Regions from separate parts of the Streptomyces sp. NPDC027962 genome, predicted to be linked through region 1. Evidence: predicted binding sites of a transcription regulator. Region 1 holds the regulator's gene; each other region holds the start of a gene.
What was found. The regulator HrcA, encoded in region 1, represses chaperone genes, less so after heat shock. The targets are predictions, from matches to a motif close to TTNGCACTCNGNNNNNCNGAGTGCNAA.
Positions count from the first base shown of each region.

Region 2: groES (co-chaperone GroES) is a predicted target of HrcA. The motif match lies at 2,393-2,419, and genes of this name have one in related genera.
Region 3: groL (chaperonin GroEL) is a predicted target of HrcA. The motif match lies at 4,878-4,904, and genes of this name have one in related genera.

Region 1 covers NZ_JBVHTA010000006.1:138,235-146,070, reverse strand. The annotation lists gene ACZ4SA_RS08135 (SpoIIE family protein phosphatase) at 1-1,635, shown strand, start outside; gene hemW (radical SAM family heme chaperone HemW) at 1,655-2,887, shown strand; gene ACZ4SA_RS08125 (Uma2 family endonuclease) at 2,988-3,560, shown strand; gene ACZ4SA_RS08120 (DUF3097 domain-containing protein) at 3,544-4,350, opposite strand; gene ACZ4SA_RS08115 (MBL fold metallo-hydrolase) at 4,376-5,116, opposite strand; gene hrcA (heat-inducible transcriptional repressor HrcA) at 5,307-6,332, shown strand; gene dnaJ (molecular chaperone DnaJ) at 6,333-7,469, shown strand.
Region 2 covers NZ_JBVHTA010000015.1:118,708-126,543, reverse strand. The annotation lists gene ACZ4SA_RS16750 (THUMP-like domain-containing protein) at 1-1,143, opposite strand, end outside; gene ACZ4SA_RS16745 (polysaccharide deacetylase family protein) at 1,234-2,262, shown strand; gene groES (co-chaperone GroES) at 2,565-2,873, shown strand; gene groL (chaperonin GroEL) at 2,989-4,617, shown strand; gene ACZ4SA_RS16730 (ester cyclase) at 4,707-5,399, opposite strand; gene ACZ4SA_RS16725 (hydroxyacid dehydrogenase) at 5,460-6,488, opposite strand; gene ACZ4SA_RS16720 (SDR family NAD(P)-dependent oxidoreductase) at 6,500-7,273, opposite strand; gene ACZ4SA_RS16715 (MOSC domain-containing protein) at 7,466-7,836, opposite strand, start outside.
Region 3 covers NZ_JBVHTA010000003.1:294,737-302,572, reverse strand. The annotation lists gene ACZ4SA_RS04735 (alpha,alpha-trehalose-phosphate synthase (UDP-forming)) at 1-621, opposite strand, end outside; gene ACZ4SA_RS04730 (hypothetical protein) at 804-1,142, opposite strand; gene ACZ4SA_RS04725 (glucosyl-3-phosphoglycerate synthase) at 1,181-2,149, opposite strand; SAM riboswitch class I at 2,311-2,438, shown strand; gene thrC (threonine synthase) at 2,456-3,751, shown strand; gene ACZ4SA_RS04715 (MoaD/ThiS family protein) at 3,790-4,065, shown strand; gene ACZ4SA_RS04710 (cold-shock protein) at 4,513-4,716, shown strand; gene groL (chaperonin GroEL) at 5,033-6,655, shown strand; gene ACZ4SA_RS04700 (alanine/glycine:cation symporter family protein) at 6,941-7,836, shown strand, end outside.

The DNA.
Region 1 (7,836 bases):
TCCGAGCGCTGGGGCGTCACCTTCCACGCCGCCCTCAAGACCGTCTGGGCGCGCGTGCCCCTCGACGGCCGCGACGTCCGCCCCGCGGCTGCCGCCGTCCTCGCCCCGGCCGTGGGCCGGGGCACCGCGCGCGGCACGGAGGCGTACGAGCCGGGGCGCGGCGGGCGCGACGACCTGGACTGGGTGAGCCGGGGTGCGCCCGCCTTCCTCGCGGAGGCGTCCGACCTTCTCGCCGGACAGCTGGACGAGGACATGGTCGCGGCGCTGGCAGGACCGCTGCTGGTGCCGCGGCTCGTCGACCGGTGCGCGATCTGGCTCGCGGCGGGGACGGAGGGGCACGGCCGGAGTGGCGGGGGCCGCGAGGCCGGAGCGGCATCGAGACTCGTGGGCGTATGGCACAGCGACGAGTCCCGGGTGGAGACGTTGCGCGAGGCCCTGGGCAAGGAGCCGCCCGTCCTGCCCGACGCCTCCGCAGGGGGCCCGGTGCCGGTGGCCTGGCCGGAACAACCGGTGGCGTCGGACGACCCGCCGATGTCGGGGGAACCGCCCATGACTGCCCTGAGCCTTGCCGAGCTCGGGCAGCGGCAGCACCCGGACCGGCTCGTCGAGGTCCGCGAAGGAACGGCGACCGCCCTGGCCTATCCGCTCGCCGTCGCCGGCCGCCGCCTCGGGGTGCTGCTCGTCGCGCAGAACGGCCCCGAGCACGTGTGTGCCGAAGTCGCCGCGCTCGTCGAGGACTTCGCCCGGCGCGTCACCCTGGCCGTCAGCGCCGCACGCCAGTACACCCGTCAGGCCACCATCAGCCGGGTGCTCCAGCGCGGTCTGCTGCCCAGCAAAGTGGGGCAGATCCCCGGCGTCGACACGTTCCTCGTCTACGAGCCGAGCGACGACGGCGTCGCCGGAGGCGACTTCTACGACGTCTTCCCCGCCGGATCCGGCGGCCGGTGGTGTTTCATGCTCGGCGACGTCCAGGGCAGCGGCCCCGAGGCCGCGGTCGTCACCGGCCTGGCCAGGCCCTGGCTGCGGCTCCTCGCACGGGAGGGGTATGCGGTCGGCCAGGTGCTGGACCGGCTCAACGGCCTGCTGCTCGACGACGCGATGGAAGCGGCGGAAGCTGCGGCGGCCATGCTGGTCACCGGCGGGCACGGGCCGGGTCTGCCCGACGGGCAGCACTCACGGTTCCTGTCGCTGCTCTACGGAGAGGTGGTGCCCTCTCCGTACGGTGAGGGTGGCGCCCGGTGCACCCTCGCGAGCGCCGGACACCCGCTGCCCCTGCTGCTGCGCCCCGACGGCACGGTGCGCGCCCTGGCGGAGCCGCAGGTACTGCTCGGGGTCGTCGACGACGTCGCGTACCAGAGCCACACCTTCCGCCTCGAGCCCGGCGACACGCTGCTGTGCGTGACCGACGGCGTGACGGAGCGGCGCTCCGGGCCTCGGATGTTCGACGACGAGGACGGGCTGGCGGCGGTGCTCTCCGGCTGCGCCGGTCTCACGGCGCAAGGCGTCGCGGAGCGGATCAGGGGGGCGGTGCACGCGTTCGGGCCGACGCCGCCGGGAGACGATCTGGCGCTGCTGGTGCTCCAGGCAGGGGCAGGCAGGGCGAACGGGCCGGGAGCAGAACAGGTGCCCTCCTGAGTGACGGACAATGGGGGGCATGCCTTCCGTACTGCCCGACGGCGAACCCATGCCCGAGGACGGCGCACTGCCCGCGTCCGCCCTCCACGCCGCCGGAGACCGGCCTCTCGCCTTCTACCTGCACGTGCCGTACTGCGCGACGCGCTGCGGCTACTGCGACTTCAACACCTACACCGCCACCGAGCTGCGCGGCTCGGGCGGTGTGCTCGCCTCCCGCGACAACTACGCCGAGACCCTCGCCGACGAGATCCGCCTCGCCCGCAAGATCCTCGGCGACGACCCGCGTCGGGCACGGACGGTGTTCGTCGGCGGCGGCACGCCCACGCTGCTGGCCGCAGATGATCTCGTACGGATGCTGGACGTGGTCCGCCAGGAGTTCGGCCTCGCCGACGACGCGGAGATCACGACGGAGGCGAACCCGGAGTCCGTCGATCCGGCCTATCTGGCGGCTCTGCGGGAGGGCGGCTTCAACCGGATCTCGTTCGGCATGCAGAGCGCCCGGCAGCATGTGCTGAAGGTGCTCGACCGCACCCACACCCCCGGCCGGCCCGAGGCATGCGTCGGTGAGGCACGGGCTGCGGGCTTCGACCACGTGAATCTCGACCTGATCTACGGCACCCCCGGCGAGAGCGACGACGACTGGCGCGCCTCGCTGGAGGCGGCGGTGGGCGCCGGGCCGGACCATGTCTCGGCGTACGCGCTGATCGTCGAGGAGGGCACCCGGCTGGCCCGCCGGATCCGGCGCGGCGAGGTGCCGATGACCGACGACGACGTCCACGCCGACCGCTATCTGATCGCCGACGAGGTGCTCGGCTCGGCCGGCTTCGACTGGTACGAGGTCTCCAACTGGGCCACCACCGAGGCCGGCCGGTGCCTGCACAACGAGCTGTACTGGCGCGGCGCCGACTGGTGGGGCGCCGGTCCCGGGGCGCACAGCCATGTCGGTGGCGTGCGCTGGTGGAACGCCAAGCATCCCGGCGCGTACGCGGCGGCGCTGGCGGAAGGCCGCTCACCGGGCGCCGGCCGCGAGATCCTGACCGACGAGGACCGCCGTGTCGAGCGGATCCTCCTGGAGCTGCGGCTGCGGGAAGGCGTCCCGCTGGAGCTGCTGCGGGAGGCGGGCCTCGCCGCGGCGGGACGGGCGCTCGCCGACCGGCTGCTGGAGCCCGTGCCGTACGAGGAGGGCCGCGCGGTCCTCACGCTGCGGGGACGGCTGCTCGCGGACGGGGTGGTGCGGGACCTGGTGGACTGATCACCCCGGCGGGTGAATCGCTGCGGAACGGCGGTTCGCTCCCTACCCTGATTCGTAGGCTGCCGCTCAAAGACCGCGGCGGAAGTGGAGGGCCACGGAGATGACCGCTGTGGATGATCACCGGATGACCGAGTTCTTCGAGAGCCTTGAGGTTCCTGAGGGGGTCAAGATCGAACTCCTCAGGGGGGAAATCGTGATGATGGCGGGGCCGGATCTGGTCCACAACCTCATCGTGCAGTCTGTTCAGGACGCGATTCCCCGCGATCGCTGGCACCGGTTGCAGACCCAGGACATCGATCTCCTCCGAGAGGGCAGCGAGCCGCAACCCGACCTGGTCGTACTGGACCGGGACGCGGCTCCCGCATCCGGGCGGCTGCTGCCTTCCGCCATCGTCACGATGCTCGTCGAGGTGGTGTCCAAGACGAGCAAGCTCCGTGACTACGTGACCAAGCGGTCGATCTACGCTGCTGGGGGGGTGTCTACGTACCTGATCATCGATCCCTTCGCCGGCAAGTGCGTGGTGCTGACCGAACCCGGCGGCATCGGTGAGCAGGCCGACTACCGTGCGGAGCGAACCAGCAAGTTCGGGGAGCCGGTCCCCCTCGATGCCCTTGGGCTGACGCTCGACACTTCAGATTTCGGTACCCTGCCGAACGTTACGAAGGCGCCGTGACGAAGTCGATCAGCTCCTCCACCTGCCCCAGCAGTGACGGCTCCAGATCCTTGTAGCTCGTCACCCCGGACAGGATGTGCTGCCAGGCCGCGCCCGTGTTCTCCGGCCAGCCCAGCGCCCGGCAGACGCCCGTCTTCCAGTCCTGGCCCCGCGGCACCCTCGGCCATGCCGGGATGCCCACGGAGGACGGCTTCACCGCCTCCCAGACGTCGATGTACGGATGGCCCACCACCAGCACGTGCGGGCCGGTGACCGAGGCCGCGATCCGGGACTCCTTCGAGCCCTCGACGAGGTGGTCCACCAGGACGCCGAGGCGGGCGTTCGGGCCGGGGGCGAAGTCGGTGACGACCGCGGGCAGGTCGTCGATGCCCTCCAGGTACTCCACGACCACGCCCTCGATGCGCAGGTCGTCGCCCCATACCCGTTCCACCAGCTCCGCGTCGTGTCGCCCCTCCACGTAGATGCGGCCCGCACGGGCGACCCTGGCCCGGGCGCCGGGGACGGCGATGGAGCCGGAGGCCGTACGGGACGGACGACTCGGAGCCTTGGGCGCGGGGCGGACCAGGGTCACCACCTGGCCCTCCAGCAGGAAGCCGCGCGGCTCCAGCGGGAAGACCCGGTGCTTGCCGAAGCGGTCCTCGAGGGTGACCGTCCCCGCCTCGCACCGGATCACCGCGCCGCAGAAGCCTGTCGCCACCTCCTCGACGACCAGGTCGGGGTCCGCAGGGACCTCGGGGGCGGGCTTCGACCGCTTCCACGGCGGTGTGAGATCAGGGCTGTAGCTGCGCATTCGCACGACGATACGGCCGGCCGCCCTACGACACGCCGAAACGAGCTGCCAGCGCATCCCGTTGAGCCCGCACGAACCCCGCGTCCACCGCCGCCCCGTGTCCGGGCACGTACAGGGCGTCCTCGCCGCCGAGCGAGAGAAGCCGCTCGAGTGCCGCGGGCCAGCGGGACAAGATGGCGTCCGGGCCGGCCTGCGGCTCACCGGACTCCTCCACGAGGTCGCCGCAGAAGACCACCTCCGGCTTGCCCGGCACCAGCAGCGCCAGGTCGTGGCCGGAGTGGCCGGGGCCGACGTTGGCCAGTAGTACCTGGCGTCCCCCCAGCTCCAGCGTCCACTCGCCGCACACGCTGTGCTGCGGGGGCACCAGCAGGTCGGCGGCCTCCGCCGCGTCGTCCGGTGCGACTCCGTGCCGCACCGCGTCGGCGCGGATCACGTCCCGGTCCCGCCGCAGCAGCGCGTCCATGCCCACCGCGCCGTAGACCTCAGCCCCCGCGAAGGCCGCCGTGCCCAGCACATGGTCGAAATGGGGATGGCTCAGTGCGATGTGCGTCACCCGCCGGATCCGTCGGCCCCGCAGGCCACCGAGCAGAGCCTGCACCTCGGCCCGTACCTCGGCGCCCTCGCGGACCGTGGAGCCGCTGTCGAACAGCAGCACCGCGTCCTCGCCGACGACCAGACCGACGGTCGCGTCCCAGCGGGGCATACGGCGACGGCCGACCCCGTCGGCCAGTCGTTCCCAGCCGAGGTCTTCCCAACTGACGTCCATGCGGCGACGCTATCCGCAACACGTTCGCATCGACCTTGGCGGGCCCCTGACACAGCGTGTCCGACCGCACGGTCGGCCACCCTTGCTACCCCCGTACCCGGCGGCCGTACACTGGCCGGGGGAATGCTGGCACTCGGGCGCACCGAGTGCCAAGCCACACACGAGGAACCACAGATGGAGGTGCGCACGAATGCTCAGCGAACGCAGGCTCGAGGTGCTGCGCGCCATCGTCCAGGACTATGTCGGCACCGAGGAGCCCGTCGGCTCCAAGGCGCTCACCGAGCGGCACCAGCTCGGCGTCTCCCCGGCCACCGTCCGCAACGACATGGCCGTGCTGGAGGAGGAGGGGTTCATCGCCCAGCCTCACACCAGCGCCGGCCGGATTCCCACGGACAAGGGGTACCGGCTGTTCGTCGACCGGCTGGCAGGCGTCAAGCCGCTGTCGTCGCCCGAGCGCCGCGCCATCCAGAACTTCCTGGACGGGGCGGTCGACCTCGACGACGTCGTGGGCCGTACGGTGCGGCTGCTGGCGCAGCTGACCCGGCAGGTCGCCGTCGTCCAGTACCCGTCGCTGACGCGGTCCACGGTCCGGCATGTGGAGCTCCTCTCCCTCGCGCCCGCCCGACTGATGCTCGTGCTGATCACGGACACCGGCAGGGTCGAGCAGCGCATGATCGACTGCCCCGCGCCGTTCGGCGACACCTCGCTCGCGGACCTGCGGGCCCGGCTCAACAGCCGGGTCGTGGGACGCCGCTTCGCGGATGTGCCGAAGCTGGTGCAGGACCTTCCCGAATCGTTCGATCACGAGGACCGCGGCACCGTCTCCGTGGTGCTCTCCACGCTGCTCGAGACCCTGGTCGAGGAGACCGAGGAGCGGCTCGTGATCGGCGGCACCGCCAATCTGACCCGCTTCGCGCACGACTTCCCGCTGACCATCCGGCCGGTGCTGGAGGCGCTGGAGGAGCATGTGGTGCTTCTCAAACTGCTCGGCGAGGCGAAGGAATCGGGCGGCATGGGCATGACCGTACGGATCGGTCATGAGAACGCCCACGAAGGACTCAACTCCACGTCCGTGGTCGCTGTCGGCTACGGTTCGGGCGACGAGGCAGTTGCCAAACTCGGCGTGGTCGGACCGACCCGCATGGACTACCCCGGAACGATGGGAGCGGTACGCGCAGTGGCACGTTACGTCGGACAGATCCTGGCGGAGTCGTAAGTGGCCACGGACTACTACGCCGTACTCGGCGTGCGCCGCGACGCATCGCAGGACGAGATCAAGAAGGCCTTCCGCCGCCTCGCGCGCGAACTCCACCCGGATGTGAACCCGGATCCGAAGACGCAGGAGCGCTTCAAGGAGATCAACGCCGCGTACGAGGTGCTCTCGGACCCGCAGAAGAAGCAGGTCTACGACCTCGGCGGAGACCCGCTCTCGCAGGCCGGAGGCGGCGGCGCGGGTGGCTTCGGCGCGGGTGGCTTCGGCAACTTCTCCGACATCATGGACGCGTTCTTCGGTACGGCCTCGCAGCGCGGGCCCCGCTCGCGTACGCGGCGCGGCCAGGACGCGATGATCCGTCTGGAGATCGACCTCAACGAGGCCGCCTTCGGCACGACCAAGGACATCCAGGTCGACACGGCCGTCGTCTGCACCACCTGCTCGGGTGAGGGCGCGGCGCCGGGGACCTCGGCGCAGACCTGTGACATGTGCCGCGGCCGCGGCGAGGTCTCGCAGGTGACGCGGTCGTTCCTCGGCCAGGTCATGACGTCGCGGCCGTGCCCGCAGTGCCAGGGCTTCGGCACGGTCGTGCCCACCCCGTGCCCGGAGTGCGCCGGCGACGGCCGCATCCGCTCGCGGCGGACGCTGACCGTGAAGATCCCGGCCGGTGTCGACAACGGCACGCGCATCCAGCTCGCCGGCGAGGGCGAGGTCGGCCCCGGCGGCGGCCCCGCGGGAGATCTGTACGTCGAGATCCACGAGGTCGCCCACCCCGTCTTCCAGCGGCGCGGCGACGACCTGCACTGCACGGTGACGATCCCCATGACGGCGGCGGCGCTGGGCACGAAGTGCCCGCTGGAGACGCTCGACGGCATCGAGGAGGTCGACATCCGGCCGGGCACCCAGTCGGGGCAGTCGATCCCGCTGCACGGGCGCGGCATCACGCACCTGCGCGGTGGCGGGCGCGGCGACCTGATCGTGCACGTGGAGGTCACGACGCCGACGAAGCTGGATCCGGAGCAGGAGCGGCTGCTGCGGGACCTGGCGAAGCTGCGTGGCGAGGAGCGGCCGACGGGTCAGTTCCAGCCGGGGCAGCAGGGGCTGTTCTCGCGCCTGAAGGACGCGTTCAACGGGCGCTAGTGCTGTGACCGGAAAGGTTCACCGGCTCGCGACGCCCGGCACGACACCTCGCTGCGTTGTCGCATCACCCAAGTACATCCAGTACGCGGGAGATCCTCCGCCTTGCGATGCACCGCACCGGACGCCGCGAGCTTTCCGGCAAACCTTTCCGGCCACAGCACTAGCCTGGCGGGCGCGGCCGCTGCGGACCGTTTTCCAACCGGGCTCGCCCGGACCCGTACCGCGCTGCGCGCGGTGTCCTCAACCGCCGGAGGGGCTGGATTCCACGGCCTCCCCGGCGGTCGAGGCGCGGGACGGGCGCCGGGCCGCAGGGCCCGGACGGAGCCCGGTTCCGGGACGGGGTACCTCCCAGGCCGTCAGGCCGGAC
Region 2 (7,836 bases), on a different contig from region 1:
CGCCACGCGGGTCAGGAAGACCGTCGCCGCGTTCGGGCCGTGGGGCTTGACCTTGCGGCGGACCTCTTCCGGTTCCACCGCGCTGCCCCGCTTCTTCACCGTCAGGTTGCCGACCTCGCGTTCGCGCAGCAGCGCCTTCAACTTCTTCATGTTGAAGGGAAGCTCGTCGGTCATCTCGTAGGACGTCGCGTAGGGCGTCGGGTGCAGTTCATCGGAGGTGATGTACGCGATCGTCTCGTCGAGCAGGCCGCCGGCGACGGTCTCCGCGACCTCCGCCACGAGGTGGGCCCGGATGACGGCGCCGTCCGGCTCGTACAGGTAGCGGCCGGCCCTGCGGACGGGCGGGTCGGGGAGGGCGCGGCCGGTCAGGGTGCGCGGGCCGGGGAGGAGGGTCGCGCGGACCGTGGAGGGGGTCGTGCCGAACCAGAGCACCGCCTCCTTCACGTCGCCGCCGTCCGAGATCCACTCCGCCTCGGCGTCCTCGGGGATCGCCTCGTGAGGGATGCCGGGGGCGATCTTGAGCGCGGCACGGGGGCGCGCGCGGGCCGCGCCCACGGCCCATGACAGGGGTGGCGAGTACGCCTCCGGGGCGAAGATCCGGCCGCGGCCGCCACGCCGGGCGGGGTCCACGAACACCGCGTCGTGCGCGGACGTGTCGATGTCCGTGACGTCCGCGCAGCGGACCTCGATCAGGTCGGCGAGTCCGAGTGCTTCCGCGTTCGCGCGTGCGACTTCCGCGGTGAGCGGGTCGCGTTCCACTGCGAGTACGGAGATGCCGGCCCGCGCGAGCGCGAGCGCGTCTCCGCCGATACCGCTGCACAGGTCCGCCACGCTGCGGACGCCGAGGGCCGCGAAGCGGTCGGCCCGGTGGGCGGCGACCGAGCGGCGGGTGGACTGTTCGACGCCGTTCGGGGTGAAGAACATCCGGCGGGCGTCCTCCTCGCCGAACTTCGCCACCGCCCGCTGGCGCAGGCGTGCCTGCCCGAGGGCGGCGGAGACCAGTTCCGCCGGGTGCTCGCGGCGCAGTCGCGTGGCCACGGCAAGTTCCTGGGCCGGGTCGTAGGAGGCCAGCGAGGCCAGCAGCGCTCCGCCCTCCTCGGTGCGCAGTGCGGAAAAGGCGGCGAGCGGATCGAGGTCGTTCACCGGGCCATTGTGGGCCAGCTGGGGGATGGTGCGCTCACGGTGGCGGTGTCGGGCCGGTGAGCGGGCCGGGCGCTGACAGGATGCGGCGGCATGCAGCTAGTAAGACAAACAGGAAAACTGAGGGCTTATCGGGCCCGCGCGGCCCTGGCCGCGCTCATCGTCGCGGCGGTCGGTTCGGGCTGCGCCACCGAGGGGGCGCACGTTGCCGCTCCGGCCAAGTCGCCGTCCTCGTCACAGGCCAAGTCTCCGGCCGGGCAGGAGGCCGCACGGGGCCCCCAGGCGCAGAAGCAGGGTGGAAAGCAAGGCGAGAAAGAGGGTGCCGAGGGGGGCGGGAAGAAGAGCGCGAAGGAAGGTGGTGCCGCGGACGCGCGCTCCGCGCACTCGGAGAAGGTCAAGCGCGCCCAGAAGGCCCGCGCCGCCGCCGCGAAGAAGTGGGGACTCGAGCGGACCCCGCTCGCCGCACCCCCGCCGCCCTCCGAAAAGCCGGAGATCACCACTCGTAAGGGGTTCGAGGTGAAGGGAGGGGACGATCTGCCGCCCGTCTTCACCACCGTGCCGACGAAGGAGAAGGTCGTCTTCCTGACGATCGACGACGGTGCGGAGAAGGACCCCGAGCTGCTGCGGATGATGTCCGACCTGCAGATCCCGTACAGCGCCTTCCTCACCGACTACGTCATCGACGACGACTACGGCTACTTCGAGAAGATGCAGGACCGAGGGGTGGCGCTGCACAACCACACGCTCAGCCACCGTTACCTGCCCGGTCTTTCGTACTCCGAGCAAAAGCGTGAGATCTGTGGCCAGCAGGACAAGCTGGAGAAGCGGTACGGGAAGCGGCCCCGGCTGATGCGGCCACCGTACGGGAACTACAACAGGAACACGCTGCGCGTCGCCAAGAAATGCGGGATCGAGGCCGTGCCGCTGTGGGCGGCCGAAGCCTTCCCCGATCACATGGAGTGGCGCGAGTGGGACAGGGACCTGCATCCCGGCGACATCATCCTCACTCACTTCCGCGGCAAGAACGAGTGGAAGGGCAGCATGCCGGACATGATCCGGCGGGTCGTGGACATGGTGACGAAGAAGGGCTACGCCGTGGCCAAGCTCGAGGACTACGTCTGAGCGTGGTCCGGGCGGCACGTAGTGGCGCGAAGTGCGCGAAGCAGGGTCCGAAAGTGGTCCGGCGCGCGGAACCGCGAGTGCCGTCCCGGCGTTCTCCGTGTCGGGATCCGTCGACTCGGACGCCGCCACATTGGCACTCCGCTTGACCGAGTGCTAATCGCAGTCATAGTCTCAGCTCTGGCACTCCCCCAGTGAGAGTGCCAACACAGCGACGGGCAGGTCCGGCACCCGCGACGACGGATCGACCTGGTCGCCACCTCAGATCAGTTAACCCCGTGATCTCCGAAGGGGGAGGTCGGATCGTGACGACCGCCAGCTCCAAGGTTGCCATCAAGCCGCTCGAGGACCGCATCGTGGTCCAGCCGCTCGACGCCGAGCAGACCACGGCCTCTGGCCTGGTCATTCCGGACACTGCGAAGGAGAAGCCCCAGGAGGGCGTCGTCCTGGCAGTGGGCCCGGGCCGCTTCGAGAACGGCGAGCGCCTGCCGCTCGACGTGAAGACCGGCGACATCGTGCTGTACAGCAAGTACGGCGGCACCGAAGTGAAGTACAGCGGCGAGGAGTACCTCGTCCTCTCGGCCCGCGACGTGCTCGCGATCGTCGAGAAGTAAGCACCGGCTTCACCTGCATTGCTTTGAGCTGCGCCCCTGGTCACCCCGCGGATTGCCGGGCGGCGAGGGGCGCGGTTCTTTGAACACGACTTTCCGAGAGGGCTGAACCGCTCCCATGGCGAAGATCCTGAAGTTCGACGAGGACGCCCGTCGCGCCCTCGAGCGCGGCGTCAACAAGCTTGCCGACACGGTCAAGGTGACGATCGGCCCCCGCGGCCGCAACGTCGTCATCGACAAGAAGTTCGGCGCTCCCACCATCACCAACGACGGTGTCACCATCGCCCGCGAGGTCGAGGTCGAGGACCCGTACGAGAACCTGGGCGCCCAGCTGGTGAAGGAGGTGGCGACCAAGACCAACGACATCGCGGGTGACGGTACGACCACCGCCACCGTGCTGGCCCAGGCCCTGGTCCGCGAGGGTCTGCGCAACGTCGCCGCCGGCGCCTCCCCGGCCGCCCTGAAGAAGGGCATCGACGCCGCGGTCAAGGCCGTCTCCGACGAGCTCCTCGCGACCGCCCGTCCGATCGAGGACAAGGCCGACATCGCCGCCGTGGCCGCGCTCTCCGCGCAGGACCAGCAGGTCGGCGAGCTCATCGCCGAGGCGATGGACAAGGTCGGCAAGGACGGTGTCATCACCGTCGAGGAGTCCAACACCTTCGGTCTGGAGCTCGACTTCACCGAGGGCATGGCCTTCGACAAGGGCTACCTGTCCCCGTACATGGTGACCGACCAGGAGCGTATGGAGGCCGTCCTCGACGACCCGTACATCCTGATCCACCAGGGCAAGATCGCGTCCATCCAGGACATGCTGCCGCTGCTGGAGAAGGTCATCCAGGCGGGTGGCTCCAAGCCGCTGCTGATCATCGCCGAGGACGTCGAGGGCGAGGCCCTCTCCACCCTGGTCGTGAACAAGATCCGCGGCACCTTCAACGCGGTGGCCGTCAAGGCCCCCGGCTTCGGCGACCGCCGCAAGGCGATGCTCGGCGACATGGCCACCCTCACCGGTGCCACCGTCATCGCCGAGGAGGTCGGTCTCAAGCTCGACCAGGCCGGTCTGGACGTGCTGGGCACCGCCCGTCGCGTGACCATCACCAAGGACGACACCACCATCGTCGACGGTGGCGGCAACTCCGAGGACGTGGCCGGCCGCGTCAACCAGATCAAGGCCGAGATCGAGTCCACCGACTCCGACTGGGACCGCGAGAAGCTCCAGGAGCGCCTCGCGAAGCTGGCCGGCGGCGTGTGCGTCATCAAGGTCGGCGCCGCCACCGAGGTGGAGCTGAAGGAGAAGAAGCACCGTCTGGAGGACGCCATCTCCGCGACCCGCGCCGCGGTCGAGGAGGGCATCGTCTCCGGTGGTGGCTCCGCGCTCGTCCACGCCGTGAAGGTGCTCGAGGGCAACCTGGGCAAGGAGGGCGACGAGGCCACCGGTGTCGCCGTCGTCCGCCGCGCCGCCGTCGAGCCGCTGCGCTGGATCGCGGAGAACGCCGGGCTCGAGGGCTATGTCATCACCGCCAAGGTGGCCGAGCTCGAGGCGGGCAGCGGCTTCAACGCCGCGACCGGTGAGTACGGCGACCTGGTCAAGGCCGGCGTCATCGACCCGGTCAAGGTGACGCGCTCCGCTCTGGAGAACGCCGCGTCCATCGCCTCCCTGCTGCTCACGACCGAGACCCTGGTCGTCGAGAAGCCGGCCGAGGAAGAGGGCGACGCGGGCCACGGCCACGGTCACGGCCACAGCCACTGACGCATCGCGTCACGAAAGGCCCCCGTTCCCGCCTTCTGCGCGGGGGCGGGGGCTTTCCCGTGTCCGCCGGTACCGGCGGACCGGGGCGGTCACATCGCGCCGAGCTGACGCATCAGGCGCATCAGATCCATGTGCCACCAGCCTTCCTTGATCTTCCCGTTGTCGAAGCGGAAGACGGTGGTCCCGGTCATGACGCACTGCTCGCCGGTGGCCGGAATGCCCTGGAACTCGCCCTTGTGCTTGCCGTTCCAGGTCCACAGCAGCACCACGTCGTCGCCCTCAGCCACCTGGCGGTCGAGCTCGAAGGTGAAGTCGAAGGCGCTGCGCCAGTTGGCGACGTCGCGGCGGATGACGTCCTTGCCGGTTTCGCTCTCCTGCTCGTTGGCGATGTCGTGGTCGATGTAGTCGGCGGCGAACACCTCGTCGATGGCGTCCAGATTCCCTCCGACGGCTATCTCGTGGAAGAAACGCCGTGCGGTCGCCGCGTTCATCTGCTCCTCACGGACCACGTCCAGGTCGGTGAAGGAGGGCATGCCGTCGCAGAGGGACACCATCTCCTGGAACATCCTGTCGGTCTCCGGGAGATGGGAGTTCTTCATCGCATCCTCGTACGAGTCGAACTCCACGATGTCCACGTAGTGGTTGCTCGCGGAACGGTCCCTGCCCGTTACTGCGTGACCGGTGGTCCGCTTGCCCTTGGTCTGCTCGACCCACTTGTCCATGACGGCGTTCATGCCGTCGAAGTCAGCGGTCTTGTAGTCGATGATCTGTACGAATTTCATGGCGCCTCCCAGGGGCGACGGGATGCCACCATTTTAGTGAAAGATGCGGCATTTGTTCGGTCAGGCCGAGGTCTCCAGGTCCGCCGGCCGCACCGGATCGGCGAAAGGCAGACCGGCCGCGAACCGCTCCAGCTCGTCCAGCGCCCGGTCGGCCAACCGGTGCAGCTCGCCACCGAGCGAACCGGCGATGTGGGGGGTGAGCAGCACGTTCGGCAGGTGGTACAGCGGCGATCCGGCGGACGGCACTTCGGGCTCCGTGACGTCCAGTACGGCGTCCAGGCGCCCGGCGACCAGCTCCGGGAGCAGGGCGTCCTCGTCGACGAGCGAGCCCCGGGAGGTGTTGATCAGGGTCGTGCCGTCGGCCATCAGGGCCAGCTGCCGGGCGCCGATCATGTGGCGGGTGGCCGGCACCTGCGGAGCGTGCACGGTGACGATGTCGGCGCGGGCGCAGAGGTCCTCCAGACCGGTGCGTTCGACGCCCATCGCGGCCGCCTCGGCGTCGTCCACGTACGGGTCGTACAGCACGACGCGCAGGTCGAACGGCCGCAGCAGCTCGATCACGCGACGCCCGATGCGGGAGGCGCCGATCACCCCGACCGTACGGTGGTAGTTGCCCGTGCCGTCGAACTCCGTGTGCCAGTCGTGTTCCGCGCGCAGCTGGGCGTACCGCCGGGCCGTGGGCAGCACGCGTTTGCCCGCGAAGAGCACGGCGGCGAGGGTGAACTCCGCGACGGGCATGGCGTTGGCGGCCGCCACCGAGGTCACGGTGATGCCGCGGTCCCAGCAGGCCCGCGTGATGTGGTGCTTGACGGATCCGGCGGCGTGGACCACGGCGCGCAGCCGCGGCGCGGACGCCAGGACCTCCGCGGTGAGCTCCGGAGCGCCCCAGCAGGTCAGCAGGACGTCGGCCTCGGCGAGCGCGGCCGCCACGTCCGCCGCCGGGGCGGCCAGGTCGTGGGCGACCAGTTGCGGGTCCGTGCGGAAGAGCGCGGCGAGACGCGCGCGGTGGCGGTCGGCGAGGAGCCGGTCGGCGACGCCGGGCCCCATCGCGAGCAGCAGCGAGGGGCGACGGTCAGTGGCCTGGTCCATCGGGACCCCCTCTACTGCGGACCGTACTTACGGCCTGCTCGCGAGCTGACGCCCCCGAGCAGGCCGCGCGGCGCCAGCTTCACCATCCCCATCAGCGCCTTGTACCGCGGGTCGGGGATGGACAAGGACTTCCCCTTGGCCAGGTCCGCCAGCGCCGACGCCACCAGCTTGTCGGCGTCCAGCCACATCCAGCCCGGAATGTTGTCCGTGCCCATCCCGGCCCGCTGGTGGAACTCGGTCCGAACGAAACCGGGGCACAGCGCCATCAGGCGTACGCCCGAGCCTGCCAGGTCACGGGCAGCGCCCTGGGTGAACTGCACGACCCAGGCCTTCGACGCCCCGTAGGTGCCACGTGGCATGAACGCGGCGACCGATGCCACGTTCACCACGCCGCCCCGGCCGCGCTCGCGCATCGACTCCGCCGCCGCCGACGTCAGCCGCAGCACCGCCTCGCAGTGCACCTTCAGCATCGTCAGCTCGTCGGCCATGGAGACTTCCAGGAAGCGTCCCTTGTTCCCGAAACCAGCGTTGTTGATCAGCAGGTCGACGGGGTGCGTGCGGTCCGCGAGCCGTGTCTCGACCGCAGTGAGCCCGTCCTCCTCGGACAGATCCGCGGTCAGCACCTCCGCCTCGATGCCGTGTCGGTCGTGCAGTTCGGTGGCCTGTTCCTGCAGCCGCTTGGTGTCGCGGGCCACCAGCGCGAGGTTGTGGCCTTCGGCCGCCAGTCGCCGCGCGAAGGCGGCGCCGATGCCCGCGGTCGCTCCCGTGATCAGTGCAGTCGTCATAGGCGCACGTTAATGCCCCGCGGGTGAGGGCGGCATACGCACCGTCCCCGCCTGCAAGCCACGGGTGCCGTCGCCGGACCTGATCGATTGGGCGAGTGGCGGAACGGCAGTTCCCGGGTGAATCCGGCGCCGGCCGTGGACACTTCGGCGTCCGAGTGGGGCGGGAGCGCCCCGGCGACCAGGTGGCTTCCCTCATGCCGTCCCGGCGACCGCCCCCGGCTCGGCAGGCCCGCACTTGGCGACATACTCGCGAGCGTTCTTCAGCAGTTCGGCGTGGAGCGCCTCGCCGGCGGCGAGCACCTGGGGCAGCAGCACGCGCTCGGTGGTCTCGGCCCGGAACGCCATCGCCACCGTCACGTCGTGGTCCGGCCGGTGCACGATCTCCACGGGGTCGCCCGCACGGATCTCGCCCGGTTCGATCACCCGCAGATACGCGCCGCAGGCACCGTTCTGCGTGAAGCGTTTCACCCAGCCCTTCTCGCCGAGCCGGCCCGCGAACACCCGGCACGGAATACGGCCGCAGGTCACCTCGAGCACCAGCGAGTCGCCCACACGCCAGCGCT
Region 3 (7,836 bases), on a different contig from region 1:
GCGCTTGGTCAGGAACCCCAGCCGGTCCGCGCCCAGCATCCCCAGCAGCAGCTCCTCCGCGATGTCGGACGGCAGCATCGCGAAGTACTCGGGCGGCGCCCACGGGGTGTGCGAGAAATGCCCGATCCGCAGGTCGGGGCGGAGGTCACGGACCATGCCGGGTACCAGCGCCAGGTGGTAGTCCTGCACCAGGACCACCGCGTCGTCGGCGGCCTCCTCGGCGATCGCTTCGGCGAACGCCAGGTTGCACAGCCGGTACGCGCTCCACTGCCGCCGGAAGTCCCGGTCGAAGGCCGGCTCCAGCGGCGTCTGGTACAGCATGTGGTGGACGAACCACAGTACCGAGTTCGCGATGCCGTTGTACGCGTCGGCGTGGACGGCCGCGTCGATGTCGAGCATCCGTACGCCGGGCTCTCCCACCCCGCGCCGTACCGCCTCCCGGTCGCCCTCGCTCAGCGCCGAACACACCCACAGCGATTGCGCGTCGGAGCCGACGGCCGACAGGCCGGAGACGAGGCCTCCACCGCCACGGCGGGCGTCGAGCCCTCCGTCCTCGGTCAGTGTGTACGAGACAGGGCCGCGGTTGGACGCGACGAGGATCTGTGCTGCGTCGGAGACCATGTGCCGAAACCTAGCCCGTACCGCCGGGCCTCAAACGTGTGGTTTCGGGCGGGCTGCGGGCCGGGCTGCGCTCGGTCCGGGCCCGGTGCGGGGGCGGGCGTCCCGTGGCTGCGCGTACCCGCCGCGGGTGGCCGGCGTCCGGTGCCCGCACACCCCCTTCGCGGGCCGGGCCCGGGCACAGGTCAGTGGTCGCGGCGCCGGCCGCGGGTGGCCGCCACCGCGACGATGCCCGCCGCGGTGAGGCTCAGGGCGACGCCGCCGAGCAGCCACAGCTGTTCCGCCGTACCACCGGTGCGAGCCATCTCCACCTGCTGTTCGCGGGGCGTGTCCTGCTCCGCCGGGGTCGCCGACGCCGGGATCGCGGCGGCCGGCAGTGCCGTCGCCGGGGCGGCCGGGCCGAGCGCCGCGGCGGCGGTGACCGCCAGCGTGCCGATGAGCCGGGTCAGCCGCTCACGGTCTCCGGAGGGCGCGGCCCTGCGGTGCCTGCCGCGCGCCGGTACAAGAAATCCGATGAGTCCCATACATCGGAAATGTAGGCAAAATGATTGGCGGTTCCTGGTTATGCCGCGCGACGCGCCGCGTACTCACCGATCTCGAGCATCGGCGGACGCTCCTCGGTGTCCACCCGGTAGGTCCGCGGCGCGAAGCCGTCGTCGACCCGCTCGAACTGGGTGATCGACGGGCGCACCAAGTGGGGGCGGGACAGCCGTAGTTGGGCGGTGCGGTAGATCGTCGCAGCCATCCTGCCGAGCGCCTGCCCGTCCTGGTGGCGGTGCTTGCGGGTGCCGACGTCGACCTGCGCGAGGGCGTCCAGGCCGACCAGGTTCAGCGAGTCGACCAGCAGGCCGAGCTCCACGCCGTAACCGACGGGGAAGCGCAGCTGCTCCAGCAGCGAGCGCCGTGCCGCGTACTCGCCGCCCAGCGGCTGGACGAAGCCGGCGAGCTGCGGCCAGTGCAGATTGAGCAGCGGGCGGGCCACCAGCTCGGTCACCCGGCCGCCCTGGGCCGGTGTCCCGTCGGGGCCGGGCGCGGCACCCCCGCCCAGCGGGCGGTCGTACATCGCCTTGACGAACTGCACCTCGGGCTCGGTCAGCAGCGGACCGAGGATGCCGGAGACGAAGTCGGAGGAGAAGTCGCGCAGATCCGCGTCGACGAAGCAGACGATGTCACCGCTGGTCACCAGGAGTGACCGCCACAGTACCTCTCCCTTGCCGGCCACGGCGGGCAGTCGCGGCAGTATCGAGTCCCGGTGCACCACTCGCGCCCCGGCTGCGGCGGCCACCTCGGAGGTGCGGTCGCTCGAGGCCGAGTCGATCACCACCAGATCATCGACGAGCGGGACGGCCTCCATCAGCTCCCGGCGGATGATCGCGACGATGTCCCCGACCGTCTCTTCCTCGTTCAGCGCGGGAAGCACGACACTGACCGTCGACCCCTGCCCGACCTTGGCGGACATCAGCCGGTCGAGCGAGCGATCGGATGCGGACCAGGAGCGCCGGCTCAACCAGCGCGCCACCTCATCGAGCACGTCGCGTCTCCCTTGGCAGCAGGTCGTGTGATCCATCTCGCGGGTCGGACGACTATCTCAACCGTCCGGGGCTTCGGTTACAGTCTTGAGCAACGCGAACGACCCCCGCATCTCGGGGGTCCGAGCACACAAATGCCCGGACCGCACGTCCGGTGCCATACCGCTCATCCAGAGGGGCAGAGGGAACGGCCCGTTGAAGCCCCGGCAACCCTCCCGCCGACCGCGAGGTCACGGTGGGGAAGGTGCCAATTCCGTCTTGTGGCGAAGTGCGTCACGAGGAAGATGAGGAGAAAGGGCCTCGACATCATGGCTGCGCAGACTGTCGCCAGCACCCCCGCCACCACGCCGGTGGATCTCGGACCCGCCGCCGCACTCTCGTGCCGCGAATGCGGACAGCGCTTCGAACTCGGCCCCATCTTCGCCTGCGCCGAGTGTTTCGGGCCGCTCGAAGTCGCCTACGACCTGCCGAGCGGCGACGTCGAGAAGCTCCGCGCCCAGATCGAGGCGGGCCCCGCCAACATCTGGCGCTACGCCCCCCTGCTGCCCGTCCCCGCCGACGTGGCCGACAAGCCGAACCTGAACCCGGGCTGGACCAAGCTCGTCAAGGCCGACAACCTCGCCCGCGAACTGGGCGTCACCGGCGGACTGTTCATCAAGGACGACTCCGGCAACCCGACGCACTCCTTCAAGGACCGCGTCGTCGCCCAGGCCATCGAGGCCGCTCGCGCCTTCGGCTTCACCACCCTGTCCTGCTCATCCACCGGCAATCTCGCCGGTGCGGTCGGCGCCGCCGCCGCGCGGGCCGGCTTCCGCTCCTGCGTGTTCATCCCGCACGACCTCGAGCAGGGCAAGGTCGTCATGGCCGCGGTGTACGGCGGCGAGCTCGTCGGCATCGAGGGCAACTACGACGACGTGAACCGCTTCTGCTCGGAGCTCATCGGCGACCCGCTGGGCGAGGGCTGGGGCTTCGTCAACGTCAATCTGCGCCCGTACTACGCGGAGGGCTCCAAGACCCTCGCGTACGAGATCTGCGAGCAGCTCGGGTGGCGGCTGCCCGACCAGCTCGTCGTCCCGATCGCGTCCGGCTCCCAGCTGACGAAGATCGACAAGGGCCTGCAGGAGCTCATCAGGCTCGGACTCGTCGAGGACAAGCCGTACAAGATCTTCGGCGCCCAGGCCGAGGGCTGCTCGCCGGTGTCCACGGCCTTCAAGGCCGGGCACGACGTCGTACGCCCGCAGAAGCCGAACACCATCGCCAAGTCGCTCGCCATCGGCAACCCGGCCGACGGACCGTACGTGCTGGACATCGCGCGCCGCACGGGCGGCGCGGTCGAGGACGTCGACGACGAGCAGGTCGTCGACGCGATCAAGCTGCTGGCCCGCACCGAGGGCATTTTCGCCGAGACGGCGGGTGGCGTGACCGTGGGTGTGACGAAGAAGCTGATCGAGGCGGGCGTGCTCGACCCGGCGCTCACCACCGTCGTCCTCAACACCGGTGACGGCCTCAAGACCCTCGACGCGGTCGCGGAGACCTCGCAGGCGACCGCCGTCATCCGCCCGAGCCTGGACGCGTTCCGCGACGCGGGCCTGGCCGCCCACTGAATCCGCAACCCGCCGTACTCCGCCGAGAGGTGACGAACATGAGCGTCAACGTCCGCATCCCCACCATTCTCCGTACGTACACGGGCGGCCAGGCCGAGGTCCCGGCGGAGGGCGCGACCCTCGCCGAGGTCATCGCGGACCTGGAGAAGAACCACACCGGCATCGCTGCCCGCGTGCTGGACGACCAGGGCAAGCTGCGCCGCTTCGTCAACGTCTACGTGAACGACGACGACGTCCGTTTCGAGCAGGGTCTGGAGACGGCCACGCCGGACGGCGCGGGCGTGTCGATCATTCCGGCGGTCGCCGGCGGCTGATGAAGGCGGCTGACGAAAACGTGGTCGGACGACCGAGTCAACCCCAGAGATTTACCCGCAGTTACTGAAATTGCCCCCTCCGCGAGAGAAGCGGAGGGGGCAATTCTGCATGGTTGAGCGCGATAGGGTCTGGGAAGCCCCCTCCGCCGGCCGCTCGAGAATGCCTTCAAGTTCCGCAAGAATGCAGCCAAAGTGTGCGATCGAATTGCCTCTTAGGCGTCGTTTGCCGGGCCCGACTTGCCCCTGAATTACATGAATTCACATGAATCAGCCGATCGGTCCTGCCCAGATTTCTCGTCCGATTGACCTGTTGCAGAGGGCAGTTGGGCGGATACATTCAGCCGCGGTCGACGCGTTCCGGCGCACACCCCTCCTGCTGGGGTGGAGGTCTGACCCAGGTCCGCGAAGTGCGGTCCTGCGCAAGGGCCAGTAATAGGGGAGTTAGGCATGGCTCAGGGCACCGTCAAGTGGTTCAACGCGGAGAAGGGGTACGGCTTCATCGCGGTCGACGGTGGTGCGGATGTTTTCGTCCACTACAGTGCGATCCAGATGGACGGGTACCGCACCCTTGAAGAGGGTCAGCGGGTCGAATTCGAGATCTCGCAGGGCCAGAAGGGTCCGCAGGCGGACATGGTCAAGCTCGCCGTCTGATCTGTTCCAGGCGCGATCGGCCACCGACGCACTCACGCACGAGGGGCCCGCATCCCGGTCAACGGGAGGCGGGCCCCTCGTCCGTGTGCGCGCAACGCCCGGGCGCGTCCGCATCCTCGAGGTCGCTTGCACTCTCGGGGGTCGAGTGCTAATCATTGGCGTTAGCACTCTCCCAGTGAGAGTGACAGAACTTGGATCGGGTCGGTGAGGTCCGCACGCCTGGTGGGGCAAGGAACCACAGGGCAGGCAGGCCGTCCGTCGCGGGCGCCGAATGCGATCCGAAGCAATCCACCCCAGTCCGGGAGGACCACTTCACATGGCCAAGATCATCGCGTTCGACGAGGAGGCACGGCGCGGTCTCGAGCGCGGGATGAACCAGCTCGCCGACGCCGTCAAGGTCACCCTTGGCCCCAAGGGCCGGAACGTCGTCCTCGAGAAGAAGTGGGGCGCCCCCACGATCACCAACGATGGTGTTTCCATCGCCAAGGAGATCGAGCTCGAGGACCCGTACGAGAAGATCGGCGCCGAGCTGGTCAAGGAAGTCGCCAAGAAGACGGACGACGTCGCCGGTGACGGTACGACCACCGCGACCGTCCTCGCCCAGGCGCTCGTCCGCGAGGGCCTGCGCAACGTGGCCGCCGGCGCCAACCCGATGGCCCTGAAGCGCGGCATCGAGAAGGCCGTCGAGGCCGTCTCCGGTGCCCTGCTCGAGCAGGCCAAGGACGTGGAGACCAAGGAGCAGATCGCCTCCACCGCCTCCATCTCCGCCGCCGACACCCAGATCGGCGAGCTCATCGCCGAGGCCATGGACAAGGTCGGCAAGGAAGGCGTCATCACCGTCGAGGAGTCCCAGACCTTCGGTCTGGAGCTGGAGCTCACCGAGGGTATGCGCTTCGACAAGGGCTACATCTCGGCGTACTTCGCCACCGACATGGAGCGTATGGAGGCGTCCCTGGACGACCCGTACATCCTGATCGTCAACTCCAAGGTCGGCAACGTGAAGGACCTCCTTCCGCTGCTGGAGAAGGTCATGCAGTCCGGCAAGCCGCTGCTGATCATCGCCGAGGACGTCGAGGGCGAGGCCCTGTCCACGCTCGTCGTGAACAAGATCCGCGGCACCTTCAAGTCCGTCGCCGTCAAGGCCCCGGGCTTCGGCGACCGCCGCAAGGCCATGCTCAACGACATCGCCATCCTCACGGGCGGCACGGTCATCTCCGAGGAGGTCGGCCTCAAGCTCGAGAACGCCGGCGTGGACCTGCTGGGCCGCGCCCGCAAGGTCGTCATCACCAAGGACGAGACCACGATCGTCGACGGTGCCGGTGACAGCGAGCAGGTCGCCGGTCGCGTCAACCAGATCCGCGCCGAGATCGAGAACAGCGACTCGGACTACGACCGCGAGAAGCTCCAGGAGCGCCTCGCGAAGCTGGCCGGCGGCGTGGCCGTCATCAAGGCCGGCGCCGCGACCGAGGTCGAACTCAAGGAGCGCAAGCACCGCATCGAGGACGCCGTTCGCAACGCGAAGGCGGCCGTCGAGGAGGGCATCGTCGCCGGTGGTGGCGTGGCCCTGCTCCAGGCCTCCTCGGTCTTCGAGAAGCTCGATCTCTCGGGTGACGAGGCGACCGGCGCCAACGCCGTGAAGCTCGCGCTCGAGGCCCCGCTCAAGCAGATCGCCGTCAACGGTGGTCTCGAGGGTGGCGTCATCGTCGAGAAGGTGCGCAACCTGCCCGTCGGCCACGGCCTCAACGCCGCGACCGGCGAGTACGTCGACATGATCGCCGAAGGCATCATCGACCCCGCGAAGGTGACCCGCTCTGCCCTGCAGAACGCGGCCTCCATCGCGGCGCTGTTCCTCACCACCGAGGCCGTCATCGCCGACAAGCCGGAGAAGGCCGCCGCGCCTGCCGGTGGCGGCATGCCGGGCGGTGACATGGACTTCTGATCGACCGACAGGTTGATCAACCGTCCTTGACCGAGGGCGGCACCCCACTCCCAGGGGGTGCCGCCCTCGGGCGTCGCTCCGTGCGCTTCGTGCGGGAGAAACCGGCACATAATGTGAGATGCCGCACGGCCGAGATGTCTTTTCAGGGGGGCGGGGCCCTGGTTAGCTTCCGAAAGCTTTGAACGGAAGAAGTGCTTCCGCGGCCGAGGCCCTCAGCAGTACGCGACCCGTACGCAGCGGCCCGAGCCGAGCCCCGACTCACAAAGACCCGGGACGCACCACATCATGAGCACGCTCAACACCTGGATCGTCGACATCAACGATGTCTTCTGGACCTACCTGCTGATCCCGCTGGTGGCCGTGGCCGGCCTCTGGTTCACCTTCCGCTCCAGGGCGGTCCAGCTGCGGATGCTCCCGGACATGTTCCGGGTCTTCAAGGACAAGTCGGGGGACGGCGTCTCCCCCTTCGGCGCGTTCACCATCTCGGCCGCCGCCCGGATCGGCACCGGCAACATCGCCGGTGTGGCCACCGCCATCACCATGGGCGGACCCGGCGCGGTCTTCTGGATGTGGATGATGGCCCTCATCGGCGGCGCCTCCGCGTTCGTCGAGTCCACCCTCGCCCAGCTGTACAAGGCGCGCGGCAAGGAGCCCGGCACCTACCGCGGCGGCCCGGCGTACTACATGGAGCGCGCTCTCGGAAAGCGCTGGCTCGGTGTGCTGTTCGCCGTGCTCATCACCCTGACCTTCGGATTCGTCCTCACCGCGGTGCAGTCCAACACCATCACGGTGGCCGTCGACGGTTCCATGGGCGGCACGGACTCCGGCTGGTTCGCCCCGGTGCTCGGTATCGTGCTGGCCGTGCTGCTCGCGCTGGCCGTGTTCTTCGGCGTGAAGCGCCTCGCCGCGGTCACCAAGGTGCTCATCCCGGTGATGGCGGGTGTCTATCTGCTGCTCGGCCTCGTGGTCGTCCTCTTCAACATCACCGCGATCCCCGGCATGGTCGCCGACATCGTCGGCGGCGCGTTCGGCTTCCGCGAGGTCGCGGGCGGCGCGGTCGGCACGGCGATCCTTCAGGGCGTTCGCCGCGGCATGTTCTCCAACGAGGCCGGCATGGGCTCGGCCCCCAACGCCGCCGCCTCCGCGGAGACCAGTCACCCGGTCAAGCAGGGCCTGGTGCA